4 regions of the Bacillus sp. OTU2372 genome follow, and region 4 is predicted to be linked to each of the others. Evidence: riboswitches for the same ligand, from Rfam matches in the RefSeq annotation. Region 4 holds a riboswitch; each other region holds the start of a gene.
What was found. A riboswitch is a leader RNA that binds a small molecule or an ion and turns the genes downstream of it on or off. The one in region 4 is predicted to bind S-adenosylmethionine.
Positions count from the first base shown of each region.

Region 1 (3,250 bases), on a different contig from region 4:
ATCACGGTGAAGCGGAAACGGTCAAAATAAAAAGGAATTGTGCCCATCACGGGTAAAACGGAAGCCGTAATAGTCAAAATAAAAAGGAATTGTACCCATCACGGGTAAAACGGAAGCCGTAATAGTCAAAATAAAAAGGAATTGTGCCCATCACGGGTAAAACGGAAGCCGTAACGGTCAAAATAAAAAGGAATTGTGCCCATCACGGTAAAGTGGAAGTGGTAACGGTCAAAATAAAAAGGGATTGTGCCCATCACGGGTAAACAGAAAAAGGCAACCGTCCAAATAAAAAATAATTGTCCCATTAAATGAATTAAGAGCTATCTTTTCTAACAAAAACTCGCGACAGTAAACATACATACCTCTGGCTATTCGTAAAAGAGCCCCTTTGTCTTTCCATTACAGATCAAGTTTTGTTTTAGAACCCTCCGAATAGTTTTTTTTGAATCAATACTCTCACACCATTCAAAAACTAAGTTAGTTGTAATTTTCTCATTAGGATAAAGCAACTTTATTTCCCCTACAGCTCTTAAAACCGCAGAGTCAAGCCCCTCACAATGCCCACATACCTGACACTGCACATGTCTATCAAAACTAGAAACATCAAAAGAATGACAAACAGCACAAATAATCCCTTTCTTTAACATATCAATTGAATACTTTGAGTACTTTTCATAGGGGGACTCCGTCTGGTGCATAGATACTAATTGCTCAGCTAGACGTTTATGGCGTCCATTTAAAGTGGATGATTTCCTATTTAATTTACACATAAAATCAGGCAGCTGATTTGGATAGATTATGGGTTTATTCATAGGGGATTGATATAAGTGGAATTTAGGGTTAATAAAAATTACATATGCCTCAATAGTCATGTGATACCCAAGGCCTTGAAGTAGCTGCCTGAGCAGAGATTCACACCGTTCTAATTGTAGCAGAGGATTCTTAATTTCCTTTTTGATAGCGAGAGAATAAAACCTGCCATTTTCATAATTAAAATCACCTTCATAATTTTTTACCTCGAATAGGTGAATGGGGTCTTGTCTAATCATCAACGTATCAATTTGAAACTTGTTATTGTTTGACTCCAGCAATAAGTCATGTAAGAGGTAACTTGGAGGTTCGAGCTTCCCCGTTAACAAATCAAACATTTTTTCACCCTCATAACCTTTAGCTTTATTATGAAGATATTTTTTTTCCTTTTCTTCTAATTCTGTTCTAGCGTCTAATAGCTTTAATATTCTTAATTCAAGTGGTTCTGGGCGATCCTATAAAATCATACTCCACATCCTTTCTAGTATCACCTTCATTTTAACCAGAATCCCAAGTCAAAGATTTGACTATTTTTTAACACTTTCGAAGACTCGACATATTTCTCGGGAAATCGTCTTAAATAGCCCATTTCATCAGAGAATTGTCGAGCGATAATCAAAGGAATACCGCCTTCCATGCTGAATAAGTAAACTAATACGTGCGCAAAGACCGGAGTGGTAGAAATGAACGAACTGGCAGAAAAATTCTTAGGAAAATTCACCTTACAGGGGCATATCCTAAGCTTAATCAGACATACCGATATAAAAGTAAAATTTTGTTGTGAAGAGGGAACTGCTACAATCGAAATCAAAAATGGAAAAATATCATTACTAAACAATCTGGATTCAATATGGTACGAGATTAAGGGAGACTCCAACGCAATGAAACAGCTTTTCGAAGGAACCGAAACACTGCGAACACTCGAAAAGAAAGGACAGCTAACCGTATCCGCCCCCCTAAGAACAACGCTGCTCCTAGAATCCATCTTCTTTTTAACAAAAGCACATGAAAATCTTGCTAAAGTCATATAATCCTATATGTTGACTCGGAATTAAATTTCTAGTAATCTATATTTAACAACAATTGATAGCGCATATTCTTATCTAGAGTGGTGGAGGGACTGGCCCTTTGAAGCCCGGCAACCGGTTATAAAACACGGTGCCAATTCCAGAGAGCAGCTTGCTCAAAAGATGAGAAGAGTTAACCCCCTCTTCTAGGAAGCGGGGTTTTTTCATTTTTTTGATAAAAAGGAGGAACAGGAAAAATGGCGGAAAATCAAAAAAAGTACCGTTTTGAAACACTAAGTGTTCATGGAGGCTTGTCACCAGATCCTGTAACAGGAGCACGCGCTGTCCCAATCTATCAAAACAATGCCTATCAATTCAAAAATACAGAACATGCAGCCAACCTGTTTAGTCTAGTAGAACCAGGGTACATATACACAAGAATTCACAACCCAACGACAACTGTTTTTGAAGACCGCGTCGCACTATTAGAAGGAGGAGTAGGAGCACTCGCCGTTGCCAGCGGCATGGCTGCCATTACACTCGCGATCTTAAATATCGCCGAAGCAGGCGATGAAATCGTCGCTGCTTCCAATCTTTACGGCGGAACCTATAATTTATTAGCGGTTACCTTGCCTAAATACGGAATCAATGTAAAATTTGTCGATGCAGAAAATCCGGAAAACTTCCGCAACGCAATCACTGAAAAAACAAAAGCCGTCTTCGCAGAAACCATCGGTAATCCAAGTTTACGAGTACTTGATATTGAAAAAGTGGCCGACATTGCCCATGCAGCAGGGGTCCCCTTAATTATTGATAATACCTTTGCCACACCATATCTCTGCCGGCCAATCGAACATGGTGCCGATATTGTCGTTCACTCGGCAACTAAATGGTTATTAGGCAACGGAACCACAACTGGCGGCATTATTGTCGATGGCGGTAAGTTTGATTGGAATTCTCCAAGATTCCCAGGCTTCACCACCCCGGATGACAGCTATCATGGCCTTGTCTATGCAGAAGCCTTAGGGGCAATTGCCTATATCATAAAAGCGCGCGTCCAATTATTACGTGATCTCGGACCTGCACTAAGTCCGCAAAATGCCTTCCTGTTTACATTAGGGCTAGAAACGCTTCATGTGCGGATGAAGGAGCATGTAGCCAATACCAAGCAAATCGTTGATTATTTATTAGCTCATCCGGCGGTGGAGTGGGTATCCTATCCTGGTCATAGTTCACATCCAGATTATCAATTAGCGGAAAAGTATCTGCCTAAAGGAGCCGGCTCAATGGTGGTCTTTGGTATTAAAGGCGGAAAAGAAGCGGGAGCAAAATTGATCAATTCCTTAACACTCTGGGCACATGTTGCCAACGTCGGTGACGCAAAGAGCTTAATTATTCACCCTGCCAGCACCACACATCAGCAGCTCGATGCC
Region 1 is NZ_JASATK010000005.1:241,441-244,690, forward strand. It holds gene AAHB15_RS11860 (nuclease-related domain-containing protein) at 369-1,238, opposite strand; gene AAHB15_RS11865 (hypothetical protein) at 1,494-1,841, shown strand; SAM riboswitch class I at 1,907-2,007, shown strand; gene AAHB15_RS11870 (O-acetylhomoserine aminocarboxypropyltransferase/cysteine synthase family protein) at 2,075-3,250, shown strand, end outside.
Region 1: it holds a riboswitch for S-adenosylmethionine, as region 4 does, so the genes downstream of both, AAHB15_RS11870 (O-acetylhomoserine aminocarboxypropyltransferase/cysteine synthase family protein) here and metK (methionine adenosyltransferase) in region 4, are expected to answer to the same signal.

Region 2 (3,250 bases), on a different contig from region 4:
CAATTACCCCTTCCTGAACCTTAGCAAAAGCGTTCTGTAAATCCTCAATAATATCTTGTGAATCTTCAATTCCAACCGAGAAACGTAATAAACGATTGCAAACGCCCGCTTGAATGCGAATCTCTTCTGGGATATCCATATGTGTTTGCGTTGCTGGATAAGTAATGAAGCTTTCCGTTCCACCTAAACTTTCTGCAAAACTGATTAAATTTAAATTCTGTAAAAATGGATTCACCCATGCTTCGTCCTTAATTCTAAAGGAAACCATTCCGCCGCGTCCTGGGTAGAGAACATCTGTTACAGCATCATGTTGTGAAAAGAATTCTACGATGGCCTTTGCATTCTTTTCATGCCGTTCCATTCTTAGTGACAATGTCTTCATTCCGCGCATTAATAACCAAGAATCAAATGGACTTAACACGGCTCCGGCACCATTATGGTGGAAAGCTAATCCTTCACAAAGTTCCTTTCCTTTTGCCACAACAAGTCCAGCAAGAACGTCATTATGACCACCAAGGTATTTCGTTGCACTATGGATGACGATATCCGCACCAAGGCTGATTGGCTGTTGTAAAAGTGGGGTATAGAACGTATTGTCCACGATTAATAATAGGCCATGTTGTTTAGCAATCTTTGAAATCGCTGCAATATCCGATTCCTGCATAAGCGGATTGGTTGGTGTTTCTAGGAAAATCGCCTTTGTTTGTGCTGTGATTTTCTTTTCAACTTCTTCCGGACAACAGGTATTCACATATTGAGTGGTTAAGCCCCATTTTTTATAGCCCTTTTCTAATAGGCGGTAAGTACCACCATATAAATCTTCACTAACAATCCATTCGTCCCCAGATTCAAATAAAGCAAGGATTAGTTGAATGGCAGCCATACCAGAGCTGCATGCAAATCCTTGATCCGCACCTTCTAAATCAGCGATGGTTTTTTCAAGGAGCTGGCGTGTTGGGTTCCCTGTTCGTGTATAGTCAAATCCAGTAGATTGCCCGATTCCTTCATGACGGAAGGCTGTTGAAAAATATACAGGCGGATTGACGGTTCCAGTTGTTGTTTCACTGCGGTTACCAATTTGGGCTAGTTTCGTATCAATTTTGTACATAACGCACACTCCTTGTAATAAATAAATGTTTATAATGTTCCACATTAACGCGATTGAGTGATAAAGCATTTTAATAAATAAAAAAAGTCTCCTTATAAGAAGAAGACTTTTGTATGCACAACGCACCTGTCATTCTTCTTATCTTGCAAATTAGTAAATTTGCAGGACTTAGCACCTTTTCAATGAGAATAGACATTGAAGGTTGCTGAGGTGTCGCAGGGCCCTTCCCTCAACCTCTCTTGATAAGAAAACAATTATTTAGATTATTTATAAAATTTACTACAAATTTCGTGTTATGTCAATTTGTTTTTTAGTAATAACTATATCAATGAAGAAACTGGGCGAAAAATCTTTTTAAAAAATATATAAATAGTTAATGGAAAAGTTGTTGACAGTGGTAGTTTATGGATTTATGATAGTGATATAAATTGTTCTTAATAAAGAACTAAAATAGGTATTATGGAATATCAATTTAATAGATTAGATACATAAAGCTGATAAAATTATACCATAGTTTCGGGAAATTGAATTAAAAGAAATTTCTTTTATTTTACTATGGAATTGGTGTTCTATTTAGTGAACTTAGGTTTAAATTAAAAGATTGGCAAAACTGATGTAATGTATGGCAGGAGGAAAAGATGAGCGCAATAGCCGGAATATATCATTTAAACGATGAACAGATCAATCTAGAGCACGGAAGCCAGATGATGAAAGAATTAGAAAAATATCCGGCGGATGATATTCAAACTTGGCATAACGACAAAGTCTTCCTTGGCTGCCATGCACAGTGGATCACACCGGAGTCTGTAGGTGAGAAACTTCCTTATTATGATCACCAAAGAAAGTTAGCTATTACGGCTGATGCGATTATTGATAATCGAGAAGAATTGTTTGAAAGATTACAAGTCAAAATATCTGACAGAAAAACGATGTCTGATAGTGAACTTATATTACGTTCTTATTATAAATGGGGAGAAGAAACCCCTAAGTATTTAGTTGGGGATTTCGCCTTTATGATATGGGACGAGAAAAAACATGAGATATTTGGGGCAAGGGATTATTCTGGAAATAGAATACTTTATTTTCATCAAAATCTCCAAATGTTTATCTTCTGTACAGCCATTCGTCCAATATTAGCCTTATCATTTGTAGAAAATAGTCTCAACAAGCAATGGATTGCTGAGTTTTTGGCTAACCCAGGTATGTTTGACTCTCTAGATGCATCTTCAACAGTTTATAAGAACATACAACAAATACCACCCTCTCATTCTATAAAATTGGTGGAAGGAAAGGTAACTCTCACCCGCTATAGTAAATTACCTGATGGTGAAAAACTTATTCTAAAATCGAATTTTGAATATGAAGAGGCTTTTAAAGAAGTTTTTCAGGAAGCTGTAAAAGCACGATTACGTACTCATAAAAACGTAGGTGCCCATTTAAGTGGTGGATTAGATTCAGGCTCAGTTGCAAGTATTGCAGCAACCGAATTAAGGAAACAAAATAAACAATTGAATACATATAGTTACGTACCAATACAAGGGTTTGAAGATTGGACACCAAAGAGTCGGATTGCTAACGAAAGGCCAGTTATACAATCAACAGTTGACTATGTAGGAAACATAAATGCTGAGTATTTAGATTTTGCAGGACTTAGCTCATTTTCTGTAATTGATGATTGGCTTAATACACTAGAATCACCATATAAATTTTTTGAGAATAGTTATTGGCTCAAGGGAATATATGAAAGAGCTAATCAAGATAGGGTTGGGGTCCTATTAAATGGACAGAGGGGCAACTGGACTATTTCTTGGGGGCCAGCTCTGGAATATCAGGTTATGTTGTTAAAAAGGTTACATTTAATACGATGTTTTCGTGAAATACATTTATACAGTAAGAATATCGGGGTCAAGAAATCAAGAGTCATCTCTGTTGTTGCAAAGAAGACGTTTCCTTTTTTGCATCAGCTTATAACATCTTCAAGCAATGGGAATAACTTTCCAATGTTAATAAATCCAGAATTCGCCAATAAGATGAATGTCTTTGAAAAACTTTTAGAACACGAAATTGATATAAAAGGCAATATTTCTAAAAATTGGTATGAAGTAAGAGCGATGCAATTTGAGCAGCTCTATTATTGGAATA
Region 2 is NZ_JASATK010000006.1:205,957-209,206, reverse strand. It holds gene AAHB15_RS12885 (methionine biosynthesis PLP-dependent protein) at 1-1,108, opposite strand, end outside; SAM riboswitch class I at 1,244-1,357, opposite strand; gene AAHB15_RS12880 (asparagine synthase-related protein) at 1,747-3,250, shown strand, end outside.
Region 2: it holds a riboswitch for S-adenosylmethionine, as region 4 does, so the genes downstream of both, AAHB15_RS12885 (methionine biosynthesis PLP-dependent protein) here and metK (methionine adenosyltransferase) in region 4, are expected to answer to the same signal.

Region 3 (3,250 bases), on a different contig from region 4:
AACTGCATTTCCTTTATACAGGCAATACTCGTGATGAGAACTGGGTGCGACATCCCTATCAATGCCTAGCCTTTATGGATGTGAATGGAAAAATAAATAAGTTAGAACAACCCGTGATAGATCATGTACCATATGGCTATACAGACCACTTCCGTGACCCTAAAGTTTGGAAAGCAGGAAATGAATACTATGCTGTCATTGGTGCGCAGCGGGAAAATGAAACAGGCTGTGTTGTGCTGTATCGTTCTCTAGATTTGCAGAATTGGAATTTCGAAGGGGAATTGCGAACCAGCCTGTCAAGTTTCGGCTATATGTGGGAATGCCCGGACTATTTTGAATTGCAGGACCAAGGTGTCTTAATTTTTTCTCCTCAAGGGCTGAACCCTAATGGCGATATGTTTCAAAATATTTATCAATCTGGTTATGTTCTTGGCGAACCACTTGATGTAAGAACACGAACCCTGACACATGGCTCCTTTCAGGAACTGGATAGAGGTTTTGATTTTTATGCACCACAAACGATGTTGGAGCCAGATGGCCGTAGGATTTTAGTAGGTTGGATGGGGCTTCCGGAAATGGACTACCCGACAGACAAAAATGGCTGGGCTCATTGTTTGACGCTGCCTAGAGAATTATCGATCCGTGGAAGCAAGCTCATTCAGCAGCCAGTTAAAGAGCTTCAGGGGCTTCGTAAACAGCAGCATAAAATAAAAGATGTCCTCTTTGATGAGAAGAAGGTTTACGAGCATTTTAATGGGACTTCTTTTGAGATGATCTGTGAATTTGAGAACTTTGATGCAGAGGTATTCGGTGTTGAATTCAGAGCGGGTACAAAGGAAAAAACAATTCTTAAATATGATGCGCTCCAGAAAAAGGTCATATTAGACCGTACTTTCTCAGGAGAACCAGTTGGAGAACAGTATGGAACTGAGAGGAAATGCTCTGTGGATGGATCTAAAATAAAGCTTCATCTTTTTGCGGATATCTCTTCTGTTGAGATTTTTATAAATGATGGTGAAGAGGTATTTACCAGCAGGATTTTCCCGGGTGCGGATAGCAAGGAGGTACGTTTTTTTGCAGAAGGCGGAAGGGCATTATTTCAAGCAAGCAAATGGGACATTTAGTAGGAGCATGAGGTGTAGATGATGAGAACTATGTATTCAATTGGTGAGGTACTGATCGATTTTATTCCCCTTCAAAAGGGAAAAGCGCTAAAAGATGTGGTAGAGTTTGAGCGGGCTCCTGGTGGCGCACCGGCAAATGTCGCAGCCGCAGTAGCGAAATACGGAGGAAGGGCATCGATGATTACCAAATTAGGTAATGATGCGTTTGGTGATTTTCTTTTAGAGCAGCTTCAGCAGGCAGGGGTGATGACGGATAATATATCAAGAACAAGTGAGGCGAATACAGGGCTTGCCTTCGTATCATTACGAGCTGATGGAGAGAGGGACTTTTCTTTTTATCGCAAACCTTCTGCGGACCTGTTGCTGCATGAAAGTGAAATAGAGGAGAATTGGTTTGAAGAGGGTGATATTCTCCATTTCTGTTCAGTAGATTTAGTGGAAAGTCCGATGAAGCAGGCCCATGTAAAGGCAATTCGTTTAGCAAAGGATAAGGGCAGTATAATCAGTTTTGACCCCAATGTCCGTCTGCCTCTATGGGAACATCCTGAAGCTTGCAGAAATACAATTTTAGAATTTATTCCAAATGCACACCTTGTGAAAATATCAGATGAAGAGCTAGAATTCATTACTGGAATTGATGAGGTAGATCGAGCGATTCAATCGTTATTTGTTGGGGATGTTAAAGCCGTTATTTTCACCAAAGGTTCCCAAGGTGCAGAACTATATGTAAAAGGCCAACAATTTCAATCAAGCGGGTTTGCAGTTGATGTGCAGGATACCACTGGAGCTGGAGATGCTTTCATTGGCGGTTTTTTATACAAGCTTTTAGAAACAAACGTTAGACAACAAAATCTTGAAGAAGTTCTTCATAAATACCATCAAGAAATCCTTACGTACGCCAATGCAAGTGGAGCTCTTACCACCACAGGAAAAGGGGCGATTTCCTCCCTTCCAACAAAGGAGGAAATCATTCAATTACTGCAAAATTAGGATTTAGTAAAACGTAATATATTAGTTAAAAGTATAGAAATTGATTGACATTATTTCCATAGATTGATAAGGTTGTAAAAAAATATTCTTATCCAGAGAGGTGGAGGGACTGGCCCGATGAAACCTCAGCAACAGGTCTACAAAGATACTGTGCTAATTCCTGCGGGTGAAGACCCTGATAGATGAGAGCTTCCGTTTTTATTTGTCAGCAGCGCACTCTTTTCGAGTGCGTTTTTTGCTTTTTCTGGATAGTAGCATAAGGAGTGTAGGAATGGAGAATAAAAACAAGCAAGTATTTCAAAGAAAAATGCAGACACGTCATTTAGTGATGCTGTCGCTTGGAGGGGTGATTGGTACTGGACTATTTTTAAGTACGGGTTACACCATTCAACAAGCGGGTCCGTTTGGTACCATACTTTCCTATCTGATTGGAGCCCTGGTAGTTTACCTTGTAATGTTATGTCTAGGGGAGCTCTCCGTACATATGCCAGAAACGGGAGCCTTCCATAGCTATGCAGCTAAATATATCGGGCCCGGGACGGGATATACAGTTGCCTGGTTGTATTGGCTGACTTGGACGGTTGCTTTAGGTTCTGAATTCACAGCTGCAGGATTACTGATGCAGAGGTGGTTTCCATTCATCGGTGTTTGGGTCTGGAGTGCTTTCTTTGCCATTTTGATTTTTGTATTAAATGTACTGACCGTCAAGTTTTTCGCTGAATCTGAATTTTGGTTTTCTTCGATCAAGGTAATTGCTATTATCCTATTTATTGTTTTAGGTGCTGCCGCTTTGGCAGGCATTCTTCCGATGACTCATTCGAATTCAGAACCCTTCTTTTCTAATTTTACAAGCGCAGGTTTATTTCCCCATGGTGCTACAGGCATTTTAATGACCATGCTTGCGGTTAATTTTGCTTTCTCAGGAACGGAATTAATTGGTATTGCAGCAGGGGAAACAGAAAACCCAGAAAAAACAATACCGAAGGCCATTCGTACCACCTTGTGGAGATTAATTATCTTTTTTGTGGGAACAATTGTTATTTTATCAGCGTTATTGCCTATGTCTGACGCAGGAGTATTAGAGAGTCCATTTGTAGCAGTATTAGAAAGAATTGGAGTACCATATGCTGCAGACA
Region 3 is NZ_JASATK010000002.1:552,679-555,928, reverse strand. It holds gene AAHB15_RS07550 (glycoside hydrolase family 32 protein) at 1-1,124, shown strand, start outside; gene AAHB15_RS07545 (carbohydrate kinase family protein) at 1,146-2,114, shown strand; SAM riboswitch class I at 2,200-2,303, shown strand; gene mmuP (S-methylmethionine permease) at 2,386-3,250, shown strand, end outside.
Region 3: it holds a riboswitch for S-adenosylmethionine, as region 4 does, so the genes downstream of both, mmuP (S-methylmethionine permease) here and metK (methionine adenosyltransferase) in region 4, are expected to answer to the same signal.

Region 4 (3,250 bases):
AAACCGAATTGCATCAAAAATTTGCGGCTCTTTTTCATGGGAAAGATTAATGCACTTGGCATAACAGCCGCCTTCAATATTAAAGACCCCATTAGATGACCAGCCGTGTTCATCATCCCCAATTAAGCGGCGATTTGGATCTGCTGAAAGAGTGGTCTTTCCTGTTCCAGACAATCCAAAGAATAAAGCCACATCGCCCTCAATTCCAACGTTAGCTGAACAATGCATGGAGAAAATATTATTTTCCGGAAGCAAATAATTCATGACAGAAAAGATGGACTTTTTCATTTCCCCGGCGTATTCTGTGCCGCCAATTAATACAGTTCTTTGTTCAAAAGAGATGATAATAAAGGTTTCAGAATTTGTTCCATCAATCACTGGGTCCGCTTTAAAATTGGGTGCGGAAATGACCGTAAACCCGGCATCATGTGTCAGCAATTCTTCTTCTGTTGGGCGGATAAATAACTGATGTGCAAATAGATTTTGCCATGCAAGTTCATTGATTACTTGAATGGGCAGTTGGGACTTTTTATCTGCTCCGGCAAAGCCCTTGAAAACAAAAATCTCATTTTGTTGTCTTAAGTAATCAAGCATTTTATGATAAAGTTTCGTAAAAGCTTTCTCTGAGATTGGCTGGTTTGTTGAGCCCCACGCAACTTTTGACTTAGTAGACTCTTCCATAACAATAAATTTATCCTGTGGCGAGCGTCCGGTATATTTACCTGTGGAAACACTGATAGCGCCGGTGGAAGTTAGAGTTCCTTCATTTCTTCTTAAAACCTTTTCGACTAATTGGGGAACGGATAGTTGAACCTGGACATGACTTTCTTGTAACAAGTGCTTTAATTCGGTTGGAATATGAACAGAATTCATTGACTGAAACCTTCCTTTACATTGATTATTTGTTCAATAGTATAACACATTTATTATAATAGTCTATACTAATATATAAAATTATGTGAATATTTAAGAGTTTATTCTTGTGATAAGAAAATAGTCCTGGATTAATGATTAATAATAAGAGGAAGTAATAAAATGATCTAAAGTAACAGTTTACTCTTTTAAGGAAAAATTTGATAAAAATTCATTGACATTGTTTGAAATAGTAGGTTATGATTTACCCTTGAACGGATACTCTCTTATCCCGAGCTGGTGGAGGGACAGGCCCTATGAAACCCAGCAACCTGCAAACGAAAAAACGGATTTTAGTTGAATCCCCTATTTCGGGCAAAGGTGCTAAACCTGAAGCAAGGCTTGACCTTGAACGATAAGAGTGAAAGGCACGCAGAACTTTTGCTATCAACCTTTCCTCATTAGATGGAAAGGTTTTTTGTTGTTTTTACGTGCTTGCTACATAAATGTACTTTTTATTCCATCGTATAAACTGCCAGGGCATTATCCGAAATGAGAAAATAGTCTGGTTCAAGCACCAAGGCACTTTTACATTTCTATAATAATAATCCCATGTTTATTTCATACTACTAAGGGAATGAGTTCCGTATCAATTCGAGGTTAAAAGGCAGGTATACATAAAACCCATACAGCTAACCTCACTTTATTCCATAATAAGGAGGAATTCAGATGTCAACAAAACGTCGTTTGTTTACTTCTGAATCAGTAACCGAAGGTCATCCTGACAAGATTTGTGACCAAATTTCTGATTCCATTTTAGATGCAATTTTAGCTAAAGATGCTAATGCTCGAGTTGCCGCTGAAACTTCAGTAACAACAGGATTAGTTCTAGTAGCAGGAGAAATCACGACATCCACTTATGTAGATATTCCTAAAATCGTTCGTGAAACAATCAAAGGGATCGGTTATAATCGTGCAAAATATGGTTTTGACTCCGAAACTTGTGCGGTTTTAACTTCTATTGATGAACAATCTCCTGATATTGCGATGGGCGTTAACCAAGCCCTTGAAGCTCGTGAAGGTCAAATGTCAGAGGAGCAAATTGAAGCAATCGGTGCAGGGGACCAAGGTTTAATGTTTGGTTTTGCGTGTAATGAAACAAAAGAGCTTATGCCTCTTCCGATTTCACTTGCGCATAAACTTGCACGCCGATTGACGGAAGTACGGAAAGAGGACTTACTGCCTTATTTGCGTCCGGATGGAAAAACACAAGTAACCGTTGAATACGATGAGAACGATAAACCTGTTCGAATTGATACGATTGTCATTTCAACGCAGCACCACCCAGAAATTTCATTGGAGCAAATTCAGCGTAACGTGAAGGAATATGTTATCAATCCTGTTGTTCCAAAAGAACTGATTGATGAAAACACTAAATATTTTATTAACCCAACTGGCCGTTTTGTTATCGGCGGGCCGCAAGGTGATGCAGGTTTAACAGGCCGTAAAATCATTGTGGATACTTACGGCGGTTATGCTCGCCATGGCGGCGGTGCATTCTCTGGTAAAGATCCAACAAAGGTTGACCGTTCAGCGGCATATGCTGCTCGTTATGTTGCCAAAAATATTGTGGCTGCAGGATTGGCAGATAAGGTAGAAGTTCAGCTAGCATATGCAATTGGTGTAGCAAGACCTGTTTCCATTTCAGTTGATACGTTTGGAACAGGCAAAGTTAATGAAGAGCAATTAGTTACGTTAGTAGAACAAAACTTTGATCTTCGTCCAGCTGGTATCATTAAGATGCTTGACCTTCGCCGCCCAATCTACAAGAAAACAGCTGCTTACGGCCACTTTGGTCGGACAGATATTGATCTTCCTTGGGAGCGCACTGACAAAGCAGATGCGTTAAGAGAGCAAGCAAATCTATAAGTAAGCAGGGAGTTGCATCTAGAATGTAACTCCCTTTTTCGTTTCATCGTCATTTAAATTGATTTTGTAACTATGTTTAGGTAGGTACAAAGAAGTGAAAAATGAAGGATATCTTGGCGATAAAGGATAAACATGATAAACTTTGGTGATTGCGGATTTGTCCGCAGTCACTGGACGCTATTGACGACCGAGAGAGAAAAAAAGAGTCCTGCGGGTGTTTAAAATTTTCCTAATGTTCACAGTGCCATTTTTTTTATAATAGTGGTAGTATTAGAGAGATGTTTTTTAGAAGACGTTTAATATGAATTGGAGTAGGTGAGGTACATAATGTGTGGTTTTATCGGTTGTGTACACGACAAAACACAAAACTATAGTGATGAACAAAAACAACAATTTAAAAATATGAACGATTTAATTACCCATCGCGGGCCGGATGATGATGGTTTTTATTACGATGACCATATCCAAT
Region 4 is NZ_JASATK010000007.1:224,682-227,931, reverse strand. It holds gene pckA (phosphoenolpyruvate carboxykinase (ATP)) at 1-873, opposite strand, end outside; SAM riboswitch class I at 1,137-1,274, shown strand; gene metK (methionine adenosyltransferase) at 1,582-2,781, shown strand; gene asnB (asparagine synthase (glutamine-hydrolyzing)) at 3,109-3,250, shown strand, end outside.